DNA from 3 places in the Bradyrhizobium sp. HKCCYLRH3099 genome. Region 2 is predicted to be linked to each of the others. Evidence: predicted binding sites of a transcription regulator. Region 2 holds the regulator's gene; each other region holds the start of a gene.
The links. Region 2 encodes LexA, which represses DNA repair genes until DNA is damaged. Its sites were predicted from a motif close to TGTTCNNNNTGTGTTCNG; they were not measured.

Region 1: the regulator LexA is predicted to act here: its motif matches at 2,893-2,910, upstream of ACQR1Y_RS34400 (DNA recombination protein RmuC).
Region 3: the regulator LexA is predicted to act here: its motif matches at 6,471-6,488, upstream of ACQR1Y_RS03715 (ImuA family protein).

The regions. Positions count from the first base shown of each region.
Region 1 is NZ_JBNPTW010000031.1:26,811-34,245, reverse strand. It holds gene ACQR1Y_RS34410 (hypothetical protein) at 1-181, shown strand, start outside; gene ACQR1Y_RS34405 (AmpG family muropeptide MFS transporter) at 183-1,562, opposite strand; gene ACQR1Y_RS34400 (DNA recombination protein RmuC) at 1,606-2,862, opposite strand; gene def (peptide deformylase) at 3,032-3,559, shown strand; gene fmt (methionyl-tRNA formyltransferase) at 3,713-4,648, shown strand; gene truA (tRNA pseudouridine(38-40) synthase TruA) at 4,766-5,503, shown strand; gene dapE (succinyl-diaminopimelate desuccinylase) at 5,572-6,726, opposite strand; gene dapD (2,3,4,5-tetrahydropyridine-2,6-dicarboxylate N-succinyltransferase) at 6,787-7,435, opposite strand, start outside.
Region 2 is NZ_JBNPTW010000030.1:1,886-9,320, forward strand. It holds gene ACQR1Y_RS33995 (hypothetical protein) at 1-182, shown strand, start outside; gene ACQR1Y_RS34000 (alpha/beta fold hydrolase) at 184-993, shown strand; gene ACQR1Y_RS34005 (molybdopterin molybdotransferase MoeA) at 1,112-2,323, shown strand; gene lexA (transcriptional repressor LexA) at 2,531-3,232, shown strand; gene ACQR1Y_RS34015 (hypothetical protein) at 3,514-3,951, shown strand; gene ACQR1Y_RS34020 (ComEC/Rec2 family competence protein) at 4,512-6,803, opposite strand; gene ACQR1Y_RS34025 (hypothetical protein) at 6,942-7,154, shown strand; gene ACQR1Y_RS34030 (glutamine--tRNA ligase/YqeY domain fusion protein) at 7,167-7,435, opposite strand, start outside.
Region 3 is NZ_JBNPTW010000001.1:773,421-780,855, forward strand. It holds gene ACQR1Y_RS03700 (DeoR/GlpR family DNA-binding transcription regulator) at 1-103, shown strand, start outside; gene ACQR1Y_RS03705 (error-prone DNA polymerase) at 126-3,728, opposite strand; gene ACQR1Y_RS03710 (Y-family DNA polymerase) at 4,108-5,697, opposite strand; gene ACQR1Y_RS03715 (ImuA family protein) at 5,597-6,385, opposite strand; gene ACQR1Y_RS03720 (putative DNA modification/repair radical SAM protein) at 6,572-7,435, shown strand, end outside.

The DNA of each region.
Region 1 (7,435 bases), on a different contig from region 2:
GTTTCCACCCGAAGGTCACACGGCCTATCCCACGGCGATTCGCCGCCGCATCGTACAGGAAGGCGACGACATCTTCATCGAGATGGACATTCGGTGCGAGGCAGTGAAGCCGGCCTGCGACTCTGTCGCCGCGGAGTTCGAGCGTGTGAACGACAAGGTGCGGCAAGACCTGAAGCGTTAACTCAGACGCGGCTTTGCAAACCATCGAAATGTCCGCGCCGCTGCAGCCAGGCGAGCAGCACGAGACTCGGGACCGCCACCAGCACGCAGATCACGAAGAACAGCGGCCAGCCGGTCGCCTTCGCGACGTAGCCCGCGCCTGCTGACAGATAGGTGCGGCCGACCGCAGCGAGCGCGGTGAGCAGCGCATACTGGGTCGCGGTGTGCAGCGGGTTCTTACACAGTGCCGAGAGATAGGCGACGAAGATCACCGTGCCGATCGCACTGGTGAAGTTCTCCGCCGAGATCGCCAGTGCCAGCGCCCACTGATTGACGCCGACGATCGCGAGCCAGGAAAACGACAGGTTCGCCAGCGCCTGCACCACGCCGCCGATCCAGAGGCTCGTGGCGAGCGAATAGCGCCGCGCGACGAACCCGCCGGCAAAGCCGCCGGCGAGCGTGGTGGCGAGGCCGACGCCCTTCACGATCGCGGCGTAGTCGACCTTGGTGAAGCCGAGGTCGATCACGAACGGCGCGGTCATCGTGCCGGAGAAGGCGTCGGTGAACTTGAACAGCACGACGAAGGCGAGCGCGGCGAGCGCATCGCGGCGGCCGAGGAATTCGACGAACGCGCCGGCGGCGGCCTGGGCCACGCGGGTGAGGGCGGTCTCTGCGCCCATGGCGGCTTCGGCCTGCTTCGACTGTGCCGGCTCAGTGGCGGCCAGCGCCGTGATCGTGCCGATCAGCACCAGCGCGGCCATCACGACGTAGCCCCACATCCAGGACGTCGGGCGGGTCAGCCCTGAATTCTCGAATGCGCTGACCACGACGAGCGCGCCGGCGGTCGAGACCAGCATGCCGATGCGATAGGCCGCCACATAGGCGGCCATGCCGGCAGCCTGCTCGCTCTCCGGCAGGCTCTCGACACGGAACGCGTCGACCACGATGTCCTGGGTCGACGACATCGCGGCCACCAGCAGCGCGGCCAGCGCCACCATGAACGGCGCATGGGCCGGGTCGGTCAGTGCCAACAGCAGGATCGCGGCGATCAGCAGGAGCTGCGCGAACACCAGCCAGCCCCGCCGCCGTCCGAACGCGCGTGTCAGCAGCGGCACATGCAGCGCGTCGACCAGCGGCGCCCACAAGAACTTCAGCGTATAGGGCGTGCCGACCAGCGCGAACAGTCCGATGGTTCCGAGATCGACGCCGAGCTCGCGCATCCAGATCTGCAAAGTCGAGCCCGACAGCGCCAGCGGCAGGCCGGAGGAGAAGCCGAGGAACAGCACCACGAGCACGCGTGGCTGCAGGTAGACGGCCATGCTCTCGCGCCAAGTCGGAGTGGGCTTGGCGTCAGGCTTTGCAGCGTTCGCTGTGAGGTCGGAGGTCGCGTCGGGTGCGGTCATGACCGGGTGGTAGCAGATTTGCGCGGCTGTCGCGACGCCGCCATCACTCCCCCGCCTGCATCCGTCCCGCCAGCGGAAACAGGTCCGGCGTCGTGCCCGTGCCCGGCGCGATCCGCGGCGACTCCATTGCGGCGTCCTGCTTGCTGAAATCCAGTTCTTCGATCCGGGCGGCGCGCTTCTCGATCTTGTCGGCGGAGATCAGGATCTGGCGGATGTCCTCGCCGACGTCGCCGAAATGCTTTTGCAGCTTGAGCACGCGCTCGCGCAGCCGGCTGAGATCGTCGCCGAGATGGATCACCTCGTTGCGGATCTGGTCGGCGGCGTCGCGGATGCGGGCATCCTTCATGATCTGCTGCATGACCTGGATCGCGAGCATCAGCAGCGACGGCGACACCAGCACGATTCGGGCGCGATACGCCTTCTGGATGATGTCGTCGAAGCCGTCATGGATCTCGGCGTAAACGGACTCGGATGGCACGAACATCAGCGCCGTATCCTGCGTCTCGCCGACCACGAGATACTTCTCAGCGATGTCGTTGACGTGCCGCAGCACGTCGGTGCGCAGGCGCTGCGCAGCCGCGCGCTTCTCTTCGTCCGTCTCCGCATCGTGCAGCGCCGTCACGGCCTCCAGCGGAAACTTGGCGTCGATGCACAGCGGCCTGCTGTCGGGCAGGAACACGACGCAGTCGGGCCGCTTGCCGCCGGCGAGCGTGTACTGGAACGCGTAGCTGCCCTTCGGCAGCCCGTCCTGGACGATCGCCTCCATCCGCGCCTGGCCGAATGCGCCGCGCGACTGCTTGTTGGCGAGCACGTCGCGCAACGTGGAGACCTGCGTGGTCAATTCGCTGAGATCGCGGTGCGCGTTGTCGATGATGCCGAGCCGTTCGTGCAGCACGCGCAAGCTGTCCATCGTGTGGCGCGTGGTCTGCTCCATCGACTGGCCGACCCGATGGGTGACGGCATCGAGCCGCTCGTTGACGCTGCGGGCGAGATCGACCTGCCGCCCGGCCAGCAGCTGCGCCATGGCATCGACCCGGCCGGAGGCCTCGCTCTGCACCCGGATCATCTCGCCGAACCGCTGTTCGATCTCCTCCGTGCGCAGCGCCTGCTGGGCGGCAAGCTCCGCGCTGCGCCGTCCGGAGCGGGCCACCGCCAGGCCGATCATCACGAGCAGCAGCAGCACCAGCACGCCGAACCCGATCAGCGCGTCGCTGGCGCGGACGGGCAGGTCGCCGACCATGACGACGACAGGATTGAGCGCAGAATTCAGCGCAGGATTCAGCGATGGGCTGGCGGTCATCACCCCCGTCTATCCGATTCGCAAACCGTGGCGAACGAAGAGAGAACATTTATGGTTAAGGCCGGGTTAAGACGTATGGTTAACGGATCGTTGAAATTCATGGTTAGCGAAGTCTTAACCGCGCGTCCTCACATTGACCGCGCCTGCTCCGGGGCTTAAATCGCGCGCCATGTCCCTACGAGAAATCATCATCCTGCCCGACAGACAGTTGCGGCTGGTGTCCAAGCCTGTCGAGAAGGTCACGCCGGACATCCGGCAGCTGGTCGACGACATGTTTCAGACCATGTACGACGCGCCCGGCATCGGGCTGGCGGCGATCCAGGTTGCGCAACCCCTGCGCGTCATCACCATGGATCTGGCCAAGCCGGATTCCGGCGGCGAGACCAAGCGCGAGCCGCGCGTGTTCATCAATCCCGAGATCATCGCCAAGTCAGATGAGCTATCGGTGTATGAGGAAGGCTGCCTGTCGATCCCCGAATACTACGAGGAGGTCGAGCGGCCGGCACGCGTGCGCGTGCGCTTCACCGATCTCGACGGCGTGGTCCGCGAGGAGGACGCCGAGGGCCTCTACGCCACCTGCATCCAGCATGAGATCGACCATCTCAACGGCGTGCTGTTCATCGACTACCTGTCGAAGCTCAAGCGCGACCGCGTGATGAAGAAGTTCACCAAGGCCGCCAAGCGCGCGGGCGAGTGATCGAGTTCGCGGCCCACCGGCTTGCTCGCTGGGCTCTCTCCCCCCTTGTGGGGGAGAGCGGGAGAGGGGGGCCCACGTGCACCGCTCTCTGGGCTCACCCCCCCTCCCTAGCCCTCCCCCACAAGGGGGGAGGGAACGCATCGAGTGAGCAGCATGCCGCTTCGCCTGATCTTCATGGGCACGCCGGATTTCGCCGTGCCGACCCTGCTCGAACTCGCCGGCCACGGCCACGAGATCGTGGCCGTTTATACGCGTGCGCCGAAGCCCGGCGGTCGCCGTGGCCTGGCGCTGGTGCCGACGCCGATCGAGACCGAGGCGCGCCGGCTCGGCGTTCCCGTGCTCACGCCGAAGACGCTGAAGACCGAGGAGGCCTTGGCCAAATTCCGCGCGCACGAGGCGGATGCCGCGGTGGTCGTCGCCTATGGCATGATCCTGCCGCAGGCGATCCTCGATGCGCCAAGGCTCGGCTGCTACAATCTGCACGCCTCGCTGCTGCCGCGCTGGCGCGGCGCCGCGCCGATCAATCGCGCCATCATGGCGGGTGACGCCGAGAGCGGCGTGATGGTCATGAAGATGGATGTCGGTCTCGACACCGGCGACGTCGCCATGGCCGAGCGGTTGCCGATCACGGATGCGATGACGGCGTCGGACCTACACGACAAGCTGTCCCGCATCGGCGCCGACCTGATGGTCCGCGCGATGGCGGCGCTGGAGCGCGGCGGGCTGACACTGACGAAGCAGGCCGAGGACGGCGTGACCTATGCGGCCAAGATCGAGAAGGCCGAGGCGCGGATCGACTGGGCGAAGCCTGCGCACGCCGTGCTGCGTCACATCCACGGCCTGTCGCCGTTCCCCGGCGCCTGGAGCGAGGTCGTGTTGGACGGCGAGGCGGTGCGCCTGAAGATCCTGCGCTGCGCGCTGGCCGACGGCACGGGCGAGCCGGGCACCGTCCTCGACGACCAGCTCACCATCGCCTGTGCCGGCGGTGCCATCCGCATCACCGAGCTGCAACGCGCCGGCAAGGGTCCGATGAAGGCCGCGGATTTCCTGCGCGGCACGCCTGTCGCGCCGGGCCTGCGCTTCAGCTGACCATCTCAGCTCGTCATGCGCGGACTTGACCCGCGCATCCATCTCGCGAACAAGCTTCGTCCCTGGATGGATTGCCGGGTCCAAGCCCGGCAATGACGGCCACATGCGATCGAGGCGATGCCCCGCTACAAGCTCACCATCGAATATGACGGCACTCCCTTCTGCGGCTGGCAATTGCAGGAGACGCTGCCGTCGGTGCAGGGCGCGCTCGAAGCCGCGGTGCAGGCGACCTGCGGCGTGCCCACCCGCGTGCACGGCTCCGGCCGCACCGATGCCGGTGTCCACGCCACCGGACAGGTCGCGCATTGCGATATCGAGAAGGAATTCCGCCCCGACAAGCTGCGCGACGCGCTCAACGCGCATCTGCGGCCCAACCCGGTCGCGGTGCAAGACGCGGAGATCGTCCCCGATACATTCGAGGCGCGCTTCTCGGCGCGCAAGCGGCACTACCGCTATCGCATCGTCAACCGCCGCTCCAACCTCGCGCTCGAGGCCGGCCGCGTCTGGCGGGTGCCGCAGCGGCTCGATTCCGATGCGATGCACGTCGCTGCGCAACGCCTGATCGGCAAGCACGACTTCACCACGTTCCGCGATACCGAGTGCCAGGCGAAGTCGCCGGAGAAGACGCTCGATCAGCTCGACGTCGTGAGGGAGGGGGATGCGATCACGATCGTCACCTCCGCGCGGTCCTATCTGCACAGCCAGGTGCGCTCGATGGTCGGCTCGCTGGTGTGGGTCGGGCAGGGCCGCTGGACGGCGGATGATCTCGCGGCCGCGCTCGCCGCGCGCAACCGTGCAGCGTGCGGCGTTGTCGCGCCGCCGGAGGGGCTGTACCTCGTCAGGGTCGACTACTGATCAGGATCATCGTCGCGGAGACATCCTGGATTGCTTCGCTGCGCTCGCAATGACGACCGGAAAGAGCGTCACGCAAAATAGCGATCGAGGATGCCGCGATAGATCTTGGTCAAAGTCGCGATGTCGGCGACCGAGGCGCGCTCGTCGATCTGGTGCATGGTCTGGCCGACCAGGCCGAACTCGATCACCGGGCAGTAGGACGAGATGAAGCGCGCGTCCGAGGTGCCTCCGGTGGTCGACAGCTCCGGCTTGCGCCCCGTCACCTCCTCGATGGCCGCGACGGCGAGATCGGTGAACGGTCCCGGCTTGGTCAGGAACACGTTGGAGTTCGACGGCAGCCAGTCGATATGGGCGCGGATGCGGTTGCCGCAGGCTCTCGCCAGCCGCTCCTCGACCAGCGCGCGCAGCGACTGCTGCGTATGGCAGTCATTGTAGCGGATGTTGAACTTTGCCCGCGCGATCCCCGCGATGACGTTGGTGGCGGTGTTGCCGACATCGACGGTGGTGAATTCGAGGTTCGACGGCTGGAATTGCGCGCTGCCATGGTCCAGAGGCTCGTCGGACAGCGCCACGATCAGCCGCGAAATGTCCGGTACCGGGTTGGAGGCGCGATGCGGATAGGCGACGTGGCCCTGCTTGCCTTCGACGATCAGGGTGCCCGACTGCGAGCCGCGGCGACCGATCTTGATGCAGTCGCCCATGACTTCCTGGTTGGACGGCTCGCCGAGCACGCAATGGTCGAACTTCTCGCCGCGCTCAGCGGCCCATTGCAGCAGCTTGATGGTGCCGTTGATCGAGACGTCCTCTTCGTCGCCGGTGATGAGGAACGAGATCGAGCCCTTCGGCTGTCCGCCGTGGTCACGCAGATAGGCGAGCGCCGCCGCGACGCTGCAGGCGATGCCGCCCTTCATGTCGACCGCGCCGCGGCCGTAGATGTAGCCGTCTTTCACCTCGCCGGAGAAGGCGCCAAGGCTCCATGCCGTCTCGTCACCGGGCGGCACCACGTCGGTATGGCCGGCAAAGGTGATGTGCGGGCCCTCGGTGCCGATGCGGGCGTAGAGGTTGTCGATGTCGGCGGTGCCGGCTTCCGAAAACGTGACCCGATGGGTCGTGAAGCCCGCGTCCTTCAGCAGGGCTTCGAGCACGCCGAGCGCGCCGGCGTCGGCCGGGGTGACGGAGGGGCAGCGGATCAGGTCGCGGGTGATGGTGAGGGCATCGGTCATGCCCTCCGCTTATCATGGCCGTTCGGGCGGCGGCTAGTCCGGCCGCCCGAGCCTGGACGATCAGTCGCGCAGCAGCTCGTTGATCGAGGTCTTGGAGCGGGTGCGCTCGTCGACGCGCTTGACGATCACGGCGCAGGCCGTGCTCGGGCCGATCTGGCCGTTCTTCATCGGCTTGCCCGGCAGCGCGCCCGGCACGACCACGGCATACTCCGGCACCTCGCCGACGAAGGTCTCGCCGGTCTCGCGGTCGACGATCTTTGTCGAGGCGCCCAGGAACACGCCCATCGCCAGCACCGCGCCCTTGCGGACGATGACGCCCTCGGCAACCTCCGAGCGCGCACCGATGAAGCAGTCATCCTCGATGATCACGGGGCCGGCCTGCAGCGGCTCCAGCACGCCGCCGATGCCGACGCCGCCGGAGATGTGCACGCGCTTGCCGATCTGGGCGCAGGAGCCGACCGTCGACCAGGTGTCGACCATGGTGGCCTCGTCGACATAGGCGCCGAGATTGACGAAGGACGGCATCAGCACGACGTTCTTGGCGATGAAGGCCGAGCGGCGCACGATGGCGCCGGGCACGGCGCGGAAGCCGGCATCGCGAAAACGGTTCTCGCCCCAGCCCTCGAACTTCGACGGCACCTTGTCCCACCACGACGCCTGGCCGGGGCCGCCGGGAATCACGCTCATGTCATTGAGGCGGAACGACAGC
Region 2 (7,435 bases):
TTGCGCCGTGCTCGATGACTATTGTCGGCACGCTTGCAGAGTGGTCACAATGGACGGGCGTGCCATTCGATCATTCAGGCGAGGTCGAGATCCCCGGCGCGCTGGTGCCCGTGCTCACATCGGTCGAGCAAGATTACGCCGTCTACGTCGAACCCAACGTGTGGATCAGGCATCCGGTGTGATATGAACTCACTTCGTCGAATTATTTCCGGCCGTGCAAAACTCGCGACGTTGGTTGCCGGCCGAGGCGAGCCCGTCGTCTTCCTGCATGCAGCGGTGTTCGACCACACCATGTGGCTTGCGCAGATCGACGACATCGCAGCCACCCACACGGCGATCGCCTACGATCGCCGCGGCTTCGGAGAGACGGTGGCAGAGATCGAAGACCATTCACCGGTTGCCGACTTGCTCGCGGTGATCGATGCGCTCGCGCCGGGCCGGCAGGCGACGCTTGTCGCCTGTTCGCAAGGCGGAAAGATCGCGCTCGACTTCGCGCTGGCGCAGCCGTCGCGGACACGTGCCCTCGTTCTGATCGCGCCATCGATCAGCGGAGCGCCAGAGCCGGTCTACCCACCGGCCATCACGGCGCTGCTGCGCGATGTCGCCGCAGCAGAGGCGGCACGCGATTGGGACCGCGTCAGCATGCTCAAGGCGCATCTCTGGCTCGACGGTCCGCTCGCACCTGATGGGCGCGTATCGGGCGAGTTGCGCGACATGTTTCTGCAGAAGAACGCCGCCGCGCTGCGCGCAGCGCCGGTGGGCGCAAGTCTCGACGTGACACCTGCCTTCCCGCGCCTCGGCGAGATCACCGCGCCGGCGCTCGTGATCTGGGGCGACCTCGACTTTCCTCATATCAAGGAGCGAAGCCGATTGCTTGCTGCGACGATGCCGAACGCGGCCGGTCACGGGATCACCGGTGTTGCGCATCTGCCGAGCCTCGAACAGCCCGCGGAGGTCACCGGACTGATCACGAGGTTTCTCGCCACATTGTGAGAGCGCCCCGCGCGAGGCTGCTCCCCAAGGCACCGGTCGGATTGGCCCCTTGGCCCCGCCCTGCGCGTTCGGTTAGAACGCGACTCCCTCGACTCGTCCGCCTTCCAAAGGAACTCTGATGGCCTTGATGCCGGTGTCCGATGCGTTGTCCGCGGTGCTTGCCGGCGCCGAGCCGCTGACTGAGGAGATGGTCGGGCTGGACGAGGCATTCCACCGCATCCTGGCGCGCGACCTGGCGGCACTGCGGACGCAGCCGCCGGAGGCGATGTCGGCGATGGACGGCTACGCGCTGCGGGCGGCCGATGCCGACAGGCCGGGCGCCAAGCTCAAGGTGATCGGCGAGGTCGCGGCCGGGCGGCCGTTCGATCGCGTGGTCGGCCCTGGCGAGGCGGCGCGCATCTTCACCGGCGGCGTCGTGCCGGAGGGCGCCGATGCGGTCGTCATCCAGGAGGATACGACCGCGGAGGGCGGCCATGTCGTCCTCAACGAGGCGGCCATCAAGGGCCGGCACATCCGCCCCGCGGGCGTCGACTTCCACCAGGGCATGGTGCTGCTGAAGGCCGGACGCCGGCTCAGCGACCGCGACCTGTCGCTGGCGGCCAGCATGAATCATCCGGCGCTGCCGGTGCGGCGGCGGCCCAAGGTGGCGCTGCTCGCGACCGGCGACGAACTGGTGATGCCGGGCTCCGAGCCCGGTCCCGGCCAGATCGTCTACTCCAACGGCTATGCGCTGCGGGCGCTGGTGCGTAGCGAGGGTGCCGAGCCGATTGATCTCGGCATCGCCGTCGACACGATGGAGGCCACCGTGGCCGGCATCCGCCGGGCACGCGAGTCCGGCGCAAATATCTTGATCACCACCGGCGGCGCCTCGGTCGGCGACCATGATCTGGTCAAGCAGGCCCTGGAGGCCGAGGGCGTCGAGATGGCGTTCTGGAAGATCGCGATGCGGCCGGGCAAGCCGATGATGCACGGCCGGCTCGGCGGCATGAGGGTGATCGGCCTGCCGGGCAACCCGGTGTCGTCCTATGTCTGCGCCATCCTGTTCCTGGTGCCGCTGATTCGTGCCCTGCTCGGGCGCGAGGAGGTCGCGCCGCCGCGCGAGACCGCCCTGCTCGGCCGCGAACTCGGGCCGAACGACTCACGCGAGGACTATCTGCGCGCGCAGTTGGAAGAGCGCCCCGACGGCACGCTGATCGCCACGCCGGTGAACCAGCAGGATTCGTCTCTGCTCGGGAATCTCGCGCTTTCGCAGGCGCTGGTGATCCGTCCGGCCTTCGCGCCGAAGGCTCCCGCAGGCAGCCCTTGCGAGATCCTGCGCCTGCCCAGGTGAGGCGTCGGTGGGTGGGCTTCCTCCGGTAAAGCTCGGTCCATTCATCATATTTTTAGGATTGCAGAACACACATCGAACAGATAGTGTCCGTTCATGATTTGTTTTTAGTATGTTGCGGGTGACGTGAATGACAGTCGTCCAGTTGGGCTCTGGGACGCAAGAGCTCTTGAGAACTTCGGACGACAACCAACCGGGGACCAGGTCGAGATGCTGACGCGCAAACAGTACGAACTTCTGCGGTTCATCAACGAACGGCTCAAGGAAGCCGGCGTGCCGCCGTCCTTCGACGAGATGAAGGATGCGCTCGACCTGCGCTCCAAGTCCGGCATCCATCGGCTGATTACAGCTCTCGAAGAGCGCGGCTTCATCCGCCGGCTGCCCAATCGCGCCCGCGCGATCGAGGTGATCAAGCTGCCCGAGCTCTCGCAGGCCGCCAACAACCGGCGCGGCGGATTCACGCCGTCGGTGATCGAGGGCAATCTCGGCAAGGTGCGCACCTCGACGCCGGCGCTCGACGATGGCGAGCGTCCCGTCGCGGTGCCGGTGATGGGCCGGATTGCCGCGGGTACGCCGATCGAGGCGCTGCAGACGCGCAGCCACACCATCAGCGTGCCGGCCGACATGCTCGGCAATGGCGAGCACTACGCGCTCGAAGTCCGCGGCGATTCGATGGTCGACGCCGGCATCCTCGACGGCGACATGGCGCTGATCCAGCGCAACGAGTCCGCTGACACCGGCGACATCGTCGTGGCGCTGATCGACGACGAGGAAGCGACGTTGAAGCGCTTCCGCCGCCGCGGCGCGTCGATCGCCCTGGAGCCGGCCAACACGGCGTATGAGGTGCGCATCCTGCCGCCCAACCGGGTGAAGATCCAGGGCAAGCTGGTCGGGCTGTACCGGAAGTACTGAGTCCCGGCTTCTGCGAGGCCGCCGGATCTGCCCAGCAGATCGGCGGTGTGAGCCGCCCGGACTCGCGGTCGCCTATTTATGAGTCAGTTGAGAATGCACATCATGATGTGCAGCGCGGCACACTCAAACGCTTGTGATCGGCAGCGCCCGCGCGCACTGCAGATCAGCGCAGAATTGCCGCGAAGCGCGCGCTAACATTGCTCCCGATGTCCACTCTGATAGAGGCCTGCGCCTGTCCGGGGGGAGCGTGGGTCAGCTATCTCTGAACGAGGAGCGATCCGATGTGTGACTACAGCCTCCATGCCGTTGCCTCCCGTCCCGCCAAAGTCGGCGAGACGCTGATCTCGACGACGTTCCGCGGCACCGCGACCCGCGGCTTCGCCTTGGAAAGCGAGCCGACCGTCGCGGTCTGCATGCTGCCCGGCACCGAGCTCGCCTTTGCCGAGGACGTCCGCTACGACAGCCGCTGGCTGTGGACCCGCACGATCCGCGAGCGGGTCGCCAAGTTCAACACCATCGAGAAGCACATTCCCGACCGCCATCACGACGCGATCGAGTTCGCGGATGGACGCCACGTGCTGGTGACTCAGCTCTGCGAAGGCCAGCGCGTCACCGTGCTGCAATTGCCGGTCAGCAAGCAGCCCGGCGAGCGTCGTGACATCGCGGAAGACGCGCCGGCACAGCAGCCGACGCCCATCCGCCGCATCAGCATCACCTGACCGGCCGGCATCAGCTAGGTCACGCGACGAGCGGATCGCATCCGCATTCGTCGTTCCGGATCGCACGCGACACTGCAACCGTCGGACGGCTCTCAGCCAGCTCTGACGATTGCGGTGGCGTTGGCGTCTGTGAATCGTGGAATGGCCTATCCTAAAGACCGCACTGGCCATGATGTGCTTCTACAGAATCGCATCTGGCGGCCCTGCGCTCGTTCACCCTCCCCTGGAGGGGGAGGGTCGGCTCATAGGCGCATAGCGCGTATGAGCCGGGGTGGGGTGATCTCTCCACTTGCACCAGCGCCCGCGGCTTCACCCCACCCCGCTCGCCCGCTTCGCGCGCGATCGACCCTCCCCCTGCAGGGGAGGTTGAGACCGATGTCGCGGTGCCTTGCCAGCGTCATCATAGGCAGTCGACGACTGTCGCGCAGAGCAGCCGGCGAAACTTTGTCCCAATCGTCAATGAGAGCATGATGGGCTCGATCGACTTCATGCTCTGGCTGTCCTGGTGCTCGCCTCCAGGACAGGGATTGGGCCGCTGCAGCGGTGGCGTGGGCGCCAGCCTAATCCTCACCACCCTGCTCCATCTCCGGCGGCGTCGCGTCCTGCGCGCGCGACGGTGACGCGCGCGGCGTCAGTCTAGCCTCGAACTCGCTGGCCTCGGCCGGCGCCGGCCACCACGGCCGGCCGGTGCCGTCGGCACGCGCCGGCGTAACGGCGAACCCCTTGCCGCTCTGCACGAGCATCAAGGCGCCCTGCTGCTGCAGGCGCGGACGGTCGATCACAGCGGCCTGGCAGGATTTTGGGGCGGAGCGCGCCGTCACCACCAGCGCAGCGCGGGCGCAATCGTCGGCGAGGGCGTCCGCGCGCAAGGTCAGCGCGACGATGCGGCCGTCGGCCATGGCGACCACGCAGCCTTGTTCGTCACAGGACACGCCGTCACTGAGTGACGACTCGGCAGGCAGCCGCGCGTCGGCGTCGGCCGCGAGCCATTCCTTGGTGACGAACACGTCCTTGCCGCTGCGCATCACATGCAGGCGTCCATCGCGGCCGCGGACGGCCACGGCACGCCCATCGCCGGAGACGAGAATGTCCGGCTGCGGCGTCACGACGGCCCAGGCCGCGGCCGCCGCCAGCAGCACCGCGCCCGACCAGCGCAGCGGCGTGCGCAAGAGGCCGATCAGCACGAGTCCCAGGCTGGCTGCGATCAGCGGCCCGATGCCGAACGCCTGGATGCGCCCGACGGCGCCGGGTAATGCGGCGACCCATCGGGTCACCGCGATCATCCAGTCGATGCCCCAGCCCATCACCGTCCAGCAGACGCCGTCGAGGCCGAACGGCGCCGCCAGCAGGCCTAGCAGGCCGGCCGGCATCACCAGTACCGACACCACCGGCATCGCCGCGAGATTGGCGAGCACGCCGTAGGGCGTGATGCGATGGAAGTGAAAGGCGGCATAGGGCGTCGTCGCAAGCCCCGCGAGCAGCGAGGCCAGCAGCAGCATCGACAACTCGCGGCCGCCCCACAGCGCGATGCGCTGCGTCGTCGAACTGTCCGGCGTGGCAAACAGTTTCGGCAGCCCGAACTGCACCAGCGCGACGAGGCCGAGCGTCGCCGCGAACGACATTTGGAAGCTCGGATGCACCAGCGCTTCGGGAGCCGCGATCAGCACGACCATCGCGGCCACCGCGAGCGTGCGGAAGGTGACGGCTCGGCGGTCGACCATCACGGCGATCAGCACCACCGCCGTCATGAAAAATGATCTTTGCGTCGCGACCTCGGCGCCGGACAGCAGCAGATAGAACGCGGCCGCAAGCAGCGCCGCGGCGGCGGCCCATTTCTTGATCGGATGGCTGATGGTCAGGCCGGGGATCAACGCGAGCAGCGCGCGCATAGCGAAGAACACGACGCCGGCAACGACCGCCATGTGATAGCCCGAGATCGACAAGACATGGCCGAGGCCGGAGATGAACATCGCGTCGTTGACGTCGGGCGTGATGGCGTCGCGGCGCCCGGTCAGCAGCGCGGTGGCGATGGCACGCTCGTCGCCGCTGAGACGGGCGCGGATGCGCGCATCGATCGCATCGCGCAGGCCCTGCATGGTCGCGGCATAGCGCAACGCCAATCCGCGCTCCTGCGCCGGGGGCTGCACGGTGATCGCACCCATCACGAAGCCGGAGGCGCCGATGCCCTGGAAGAACATGTCGCGCGCAAAATCGTAGCTGCCGGGACGCACCGGCGCGAGCGGCGGCAGCAGCCGTGCCTTGAGCTGCACGAAGCTGCCGACCTCCGGCGCCGTGCCCTTGCGCACCGCGAGCCGCACGCGCGCCAGCGTGACGCTGCTGCGCGGGCTCTCCATCGACGTCACCCGCAGCACGATGCGATCGCTGCGGTCGCGGATGTCGCGCGCTTCGACGAAGCCCGTGAGCGCGACCGAGTACAGCGGCCGGGCCAGCACGGGATGGGCGACGCGGGCGGTCTTGGCGGTCGCGACGGCAAAGCCGGCCGCCGCCGCTGCGATCATCACGGCCGCCGGAAACAGCCGATGCCGGCGCATCAGCCCGGCCGCGACGCAGAGCAGAGTGGCGGTTAAAGCCGTGATCCACAGCACGGGCTCGTGGTCGGCGGAAAAATACAGCGCGATGCCGGCGCCGAACGCGACGGGCACCCAGGGCAACAGCCGCCCTGCGCCGGCCTCCTCCCGGGCCCAGCTCCCGAGCTTGCCGGCAAGCGACGGCCATGCACCGGCGCCGATGGCGGGCCAGCCGCCGGCGAGCGCGCCGCGCGGCGGCCAGACATCGGCCATCACGCCCGCGAACCCGCGCCGCCCTCCTGGCGGCCGCACCGGCCCCGCCATGCCCACACCACCCGATACCGGACTGGCGTCAGGCTACCGGAAGCTGTACGAGCGCGCCTAGCAGAACGGAACGGGAATATCGGTCGATGCATCCCCCGATGCACTGGAACTTTCGTCCGTCCCCGGACTTATACGGGAATGGACGACCACGCGATCGACGACCCCTTCGCCGACCTCGAACTCGACAAGGCGATCCACCTGCGCTGGACCCTGCGCGACATCAAGGCCAACCGGCTCACCCTTTCTCCCGTCAGCAACGAGGACCTGTCGCTGCTCACCGAGCGCGGTCTCGTCGAAGTCAGCGACGGCGTGCCGACGCTGACCGATGCCGGCCAGGATGCGATCGGCTGAGCCGCGCGCGCCTCAGCCCTTCGCGACCTCCTTCGCGAAGGTGTCGCGCAGGCCGATGGTGCGGTTGAACACCAGCCTGTCGGGCGTCGAGTCGGGGTCGCGCACGAAGTAGCCCTGGCGCTCGAACTGCATCGGCTCGGCCGAATTGCTTTCGGCGATCGCCGGCTCGATGCGCGCGTCGGTCAAGACCTCCAGCGAGTTCGGATTGAGGTCAGCGGTGAAGTCCGCCGCGTTCGGGCTCGGATTGGCGAACAGCTGGTTGTAGATGCGAATCTCCGCGA
Region 3 (7,435 bases), on a different contig from region 2:
GCCGCCGCGCTGGACCCTGGTGACGGACGACGGCGCGTCGGAGGCACAACGCGCGGCGTTTGCGGAAGCAGGTGCGCGGGTCGTGGTGGGCCGCGCCGGCTGAGGCGGCGCCTTGCGCGCCGGCCTCAATGGAAATCCCGCGAGCGCGGCAGGATGCGGACGTTGCGGGGGTGGCTGACGCGCTGGGAGGGGTTGTCGGGGTGGTCGCGGCGGTCGTCGTTGAGCGGCTCGGCGGGCATCTGCCCCTGCGGGATGGCGCCGAGGCGGTCGTCTGACAGCAGCGCGAGATCGGAGGTGCGGTCGACGAGGCACTCGGCGACGAGGTGCACGACCTTCTCGGGGCTGCTCTGGATGCGGCCCTCGACCAGCACCAGGCGCGCGCCCATCACCTCCTTGCGGAAGGTCTCCATCACCTTCGGCCACACCACGATGTTGGCGATGCCGGTCTCGTCTTCCAGGGTCATGAACACGACGCCCTTGGCGCTGCCCGGCCGCTGCCGCACCAGCACCACGCCGGCGCAGCGGATGCGGCGGCGATCGTTGGCGTCGTTGACATCGCGGCAGGCCAGCACGCCTTCGGCGGCGAAGCGCCGGCGCAGGAACTCCATCGGGTGGCCCTTCAGCGACAGGCGGATGGTCTGATAGTCGGCGACGACGTGCTCCGGCAGTGGCATCTCCGGCAGCGGCTGTGCGCCCTCGTCCGGCTGCTCACGGGCGATTGCCGCCTCGAACAGCGGCAGCGGCACATCGTCGGGCAGCCGGCGTACGGCCCAGAGTGCCGCGCGACGGTCGAGCCCGAGCGAGCGGAACGCGTCGGCATCGGCCAGCAGCAGCAGCGCGCGCTTGGGCAACGCGGTGTCGCGGGCGAAGTCCTCGAGCGAGGTGAACGGGCGGCGCTGGCGCGCGCGGATGATGCGGTCGGCCCAGTCGTCCTCGCGGTCGGCATTCGAGAGCAACATGTGGGTTTGTTGTTCGTTGTCATTCCGGGGCGATGCGACAGCGTCGCGCAATCCATCAATGAATTGTGAGTTGGACAACACTCTCTCCCCGCTGTCATTCCGGGGCGCCCGGAGGGCGAGCCCGGAATCCATACTCCCGATCGTGGTTATGGATTCCGGGCTCGCGCTGCGCGCGCCCCGGAATGACAGCGAGGGGATGGCTGGCAAGGAATGTGTGGAAACAGCCCTCGCCTCCCTTCGCACCGCTTCCGACAACTTCCTGATCCGCTCCTCGTCGCGGTCGATCCAGCGGAAGCCGTCGATCTGGCGGAAGCCGAGGCGGACGGCGCAGTATTTCCCGTCGGTTTTTTCCAGCGTGTTGTCGGCGAAGCTATAGGAGACATCGATGTCGCGGATCTCGACGCCGTTCTTGTGGGCGTCGCCGACGATCTGGGCCGGCGCGTAGAAGCCCATCGGCTGCGAGTTCAACAGCGCGCAGCAGAACGCGTCGGGATGGAAGCGCTTCAGCCAGGACGAGACATAGACCAGCTGCGCGAAGCTCGCGGCATGGCTTTCTGGGAAGCCGTAGGAGCCAAAACCCTTGATCTGGTCGAAGCAGCTCTTGGCGAAGGCCGGATCATAGCCGCGCGCGATCATGTTCGAGACCATCTTCTCCTCATAGGAGCCGATGGTGCCGACGTTGCGGAACGTCGCCATCGCGCGGCGCAGGCCGTTGGCCTCTTCGGGCGAGAACTTTGCGGCCTCGATCGCGATCCGCATCGCCTGCTCCTGGAACAGGGGCACGCCGAGCGTCTTGTGCAGGACCTTGTAGAGCTCGTCTTTCGGACCACTCGCAGGCGCCGGATAGCTGACCTTCTCGAGACCGTTGCGACGGCGCAAGTATGGATGCACCATGTCGCCCTGGATCGGGCCGGGCCTGACGATCGCGACCTCGATGACGAGATCGTAGAAGGTGCGCGGCTTCAGCCGCGGCAGCATGTTCATCTGCGCCCGGCTCTCGACCTGGAACACGCCGAGCGACTCGCCCTTGCACAGCATGTCGTAGACCTTCGGGTCCTCGCGCGGCACCGACGCCAGATCGTAATGAATATCCTTGTGCTGCTCGATCAGCGCAAAACTCTTGCGGATGCAGGTCAGCATGCCCAGCGCGAGCACGTCGACCTTCATCATGCTGAGCGCGTCGACATCGTCCTTGTCCCATTCGATGAAGGTGCGGTCGTCCATCGCGGCGTTGCCGATCGGCACGTAGCTGTCGAGCCGGTCCTGCGTCAGCACGTAGCCGCCGACATGCTGCGAGAGGTGGCGCGGAAAGGTGATCAACTCCGAGGCGAGCTCCACCGCGCGACGGATCATCGGATTTTTCGGATCGAGCCCAGCCTGGCGCACCTGCATGTCCGAGAGGCCGTCGCCCCAGCTGCCCCATACGGTATCGGCGAGCACGGAGGTGACGTCCTCGGTCAGGCCGAGCGCCTTGCCGACGTCGCGGATGGCGCTGCGCGGGCGATAATGGATGACGGTGGCGATGATCGCCGCGCGGTGGCGGCCGTAGCGGCGGTAGACATATTGCATCACCTCCTCGCGCCGCGAATGCTCGAAATCGACGTCGATATCCGGCGGCTCCAGCCGCTCCTTGGAGATGAAGCGCTCGAACAACAGGTCGATCTTGGTCGGATCGACCGAGGTGATGCCGAGCACGTAGCAGACAGCCGAGTTCGCCGCGGAGCCGCGGCCCTGGCACAGGATGCCCTGGCTGCGGGCGTAGCGCACGATGTCGTGGACGGTCAGGAAATAGTGCGCGTAGTTGAGCTCGGCGATCAGCGCCAGTTCCTTGTTGAGGACTGCGCGTAGCTTGGTATCGAGCTTGTCGCCGAAATAGCTCTTGGCGCCGGCCCAGGTCAGGTCCTCCAGATGGCCCTGCGCGGTCTTGCCGGGCGGTACCGGCTCGTCGGGATATTGGTATTTGAGCTGGTCGAGCGAGAAGCTGATGCGGTCGGCGAAACGGAGAGTTTCGGTGATGGCGTCGGGATGATCGCGGAACAGCCGCGCCATCTCATGTCCCGGCTTGAGATGGCGCTCGGCATTGGCCTGCAGGCGGCGGCCGATGCTCTCGATCGAGGCCTTCTCGCGGATGCAGGTCAGCACGTCCTGCAGCATGCGCTGGCTAGGTTGATGATAGAGCACGTCGTTGGTGGCGATCAGCGGCACCTTGGCGGACGCGGCGAGACGCGCCAGCCGCGCCAGCCGGCGGCGGTCGTCGCCGCGATACTGCAGGCTGCCGGCGAGCCAAACGCCTTCGGCGGGGCTGTCTTTCAGACGAGCAAGGATGTTGCCGAGGGCGTCCTCGCCGAAGCGATGCGGCGGCATCAGCACCACGAGCTGGCCGTCGATGAAGTCGAACAGATCCTCGAACGTCAGGCGACAATCACCCTTGGCGACCTTGTCGAGGTCGCTGCCGCGCTTGCCGCGGGTGAGCAGCTGGCACAGCCGGCCATAGGCGGCGCGATCGCGCGGATAGACCAGGATGTCCGGCGTGCCGCAGGTGAACACCAGCCGCGTGCCGTAGAGCAGTTTTGGCTTGTAGCTCAGCTGGTCGTTGTTCAGCTCGCTATAGGCGCGGACGATGCCGGCCAGCGTGTTGTGGTCGGCGATGCCGATGGCGGTGAGGCCGTCATCGGCGGCCTGGTGCACATAGGCCTGGGGATGCGAGCCGCCGTGCAGGAAGGAGAAATTGGTGGTGACGCCGATCTCGGCGTAGGCGACGGGAGTCATGGCGCGGCCGCAGCGAATGCTGGGTCGGCGACAATGTGATCCATAAATACAGGTGATTTGTCCTGCCGCAGCGGCTTGCACAAGCGCCGTCGTTCCGGGGCGCGCGGAGCTTGAGGCCGACGCATGTCGGCCTCAAGTCGGAGCGCGAGCCCGGAACCCATACCCACAGGGTGCCGTTTGAGGCACGCTGGTGGTGGGCATCTCCACTCACGACATCGGCCTGTGGTTATGGATTCCGGGCTCATTCGCGCTGCTTCAAAATGGCTTCGCCATTTTGCGCGCGAATGCCCCGGAATGACGGAGTCATTAACACCGAGTTCGTGGCGCGCATCTGGAAGGACTACCCCTCTGCCATTGCTCGCTGCGATCGCCCTGCCCCTCATGCGAACAGGCCGTGCATGTACCAGAGGGGCTGCACCGGCGGGCCGTTCTCCGGCTGCTCGAATTCACGATCATACAGGCCGTCGCGATAAAGCCAGAAGCGCAGGCCGTGCTCGTCTTCGACGCGGAAATAGTCGCGGGTCAGGCCCTGGCCGTCGGGGCGCCACCATTCCATCGCGATGCGTTCCGGGCCTTCGGCGCGGACCACCGCATGCGCGGCGCGGCGCCAGACGAAGCGGGCGGGCGGGCCGTCGGGGACGCCGGCGATCACTTGAATGGCCTCGGGGCGCGCGAACAGCCTCAAAGGACGCAGCGGCGGCTCGCCGTCGGTACGTTCGGGCCAGGCGGCGGTGCTGGTGGCCGCGAGATTGTGCTGGGCCGGCAGCGGCAGCGCCGCGCGCTCGGGGACATGGGTGTCGACCGGCAGATGCACGACGACGCGTTTTCCGCCGATGCGCGCGGCGATGCGGTCGATCAGCGCCGACAGTTCGTCATTGTCGTGGACATGGGCGTCGAGATCGCGCTGCTGCTGCACCACGATCTCGCTGCGGCCGGCGGCGAGCCGGATCATGTCGAAGCCGAAGCCGGGATCGAGCGGATCGCTCAAGGCCTCCAGCCGCTCGCGGAACAGCCGGTCTATCACGGCGGCGTCCGTCACCGGCTGGCCGGTATCGACCGCGATGACACGCACCAAGCCGTCGGTGCGGAAGAAGCAGGCCTCCAGCCGCCGCGCGCCCTTGCCCTGCTGCGCCATCGCCGCCACCAGCATCGCCGCAAGGCTGGAGAGGCTCGCCGCGATCACGGTGTCGGTCGCGACCGGCTCGGCAAAGCGCTTGTCGACGATGTAGTCCGGCGGGACCTTGCGCGGGCTGATCGGCGCGTCGGCCTCGCCCAGCGCCTGCGCCAGCACACGGGTGAAGGCGGCGCCGAAGCGCGCGGTGATCTCGTTGCGGCCGCGCGATGCGACGTCACCGATGGTCTTGAGGCCGGCGCGGCGCAGGCCGAGCGTGATCGCGTCGCTGCCGCCGAGCGCGGCCACCGGCAGGGCCGAGACCGCCGCCGCCTCCTCGCCATCCGGCACGATACGGCCATGGACCTGCCGGTTCAGCGTCCGCGCGCACACCGCGTTGGAGGCGATCGCCGCCGACACGGTGAGGCCATGCGCCGTCAGCGCATCGCACACCGACTGCATCAGCTTGGCCTCGCCGCCGAACAGATGCACGCAGCCGGTGATGTCGAGCGACAGCCCGTGCGGCGGATCGAGCGCCACCAAGGGCGTGAAGCGGTCGCACCAGTCGGCGATGCTCTCCAGCAGCCTGGCGTCGGCGGCGAGATCGGCCTCGTGCGCGACGAGATCGGGACAGACCGCGCGGGCATTCGCCAAGGGCTGGCCGAGCGACACGCCGTGGCGCGCCGCCGCCTCGTCGAGCGAATGGATGAGAAGCGCATTGGCGTCCTTGATGACGACGACCTGCGGCTTGCCTTGCTCAAGCGGATCGGCGGCGCGGCTCCGCTTGATGCGCTCGATGGGCAGGCGCGGCAGCCACAGGCTGAGGATCCGCCGCCGGTTCGCTGAAACGGCACGCATCGGGCATCCACTCCATGATCCATCGTCCGGTCTGGCCGTGACGGTTGCGAATGAGTTCGGCATCGAGGCGCGGCGCGCCCCACGCCATCCATGGCGCGACCACAGGCGACGGCGCGGTGCGCACCATCCAGCGCGTCTCCGCGGTCGACGGCTCCGGCGTCGCGGCGACGCGCAACAGCAGCGCGGTCACGCCGGACTCCTGCGCCGCCAGGGTCAGCTTGCGGCTGGCGACGAGATCGAGCTTTTGCGTCTCGCCCCACACCTCCAGCATCACGCCGCCCAGCGCATCGCAGGCGAGTGCATCGGCGGCGGTGCGCAGGGCATGATCGAGATCGGGCGCGCGCACGACCACGAGGCGGCGCGGATCGAGGCCGAGCTCGGCGAGCCCGCTCATCGACAGCGCGCCGGCCTCGCGCTCGGCAAAGTCCTGCCGGATCCAGATCAGCGGCTTCCGTGCGGCAACGCGCGCGGCGAGGCCACACACGAAGCCGGTCGCGGCCGCCGCCTGGCGGCCGCCTTCCGCGAACACCTCGTGCAGCGCGCCGGTGGCGAGCCCGCCCTGCAGCACCGCGTCCGCCTCGTCATGGCCGAGCGCGACCCGGCGCAGATCATGCGCGCCATCGGCCGCTTCGAGACGGGCAATGCGGCCGCGCAGACGCGCGAGCGTATCCATGCGTGCGCCGGTCATCCGTCGCCGCTCCTTTCAATCCATCGTGCGAGTGCTGCCGTTCTTCAAAATGAATGCAGGCAGTTGAACCCGCGACGAACCTCTTTGTTCATGATACGTTCTAATATAAAGCTAACGCGTCCGAGAGAGTCAATCGGGATTGACCCGGTCCGGATTCAACGAGTGGAATCAAAGGGATTCAAAAGCATGGAGCTGCTGCGTAAACTCGAGATCCTGGCCGATGCCGCCAAGTACGACGCGTCCTGCGCCTCCAGCGGTACGGAGATGCGGGATTCCCGTGACGGCAAGGGGCTCGGCTCGACCGCGCCGGGCATGGGCATCTGCCACTCCTATGCGCCGGACGGACGCTGCATCTCGCTGCTCAAGATTTTGCTGACCAATGCCTGCAACTTCGACTGCCTGTATTGCGTCAACCGCGCCTCCTCCAATGTGCCGCGCGCGCGCTTCACGGTCGACGAGGTAGTGAAGCTCACGATCGACTTCTATCGCCGCAACTACATCGAGGGGCTGTTCCTGTCGTCGGGCATCATCCGCAGTCCCGACTACACGATGGAGCAGGTCGTCTCAGTCGCGCGCAAATTGCGCGAGGAGCATCGCTTCCGCGGCTACATCCATCTCAAGACGATTCCGGAGGCCGACGAGGCGCTGATCGCGGAGGCCGGCAGATATGCCGACCGGCTCAGCATCAACATCGAGACGCCGCTCGAGGACAGCCTGACCAGGCTCGCGCCGGAGAAGGACCAGCGCGCGATCCGCCGCACCATGGGCCGCCTGCGGCTCAAGCTCGACGAGACGGCGGAAGCCAAGAAGACGGTGCGCCGCGCGAGGCCGCCGCGCTTTGCGCCGGCCGGCCAGAGCACGCAGATGATCGTTGGCGCCGATGCCGCCAACGACCGGACCATCCTGTCGACCTCGGCCAATCTCTACGGCGCCTACAAGCTCAAGCGCGTGTATTACTCGGCCTTCAGCCCGATCCCCGATGCCAGCCGCGCGCTGCCACTGCAGGCCCCGCCCCTCGTGCGCGAGCACCGGCTGTACCAGGCCGACTGG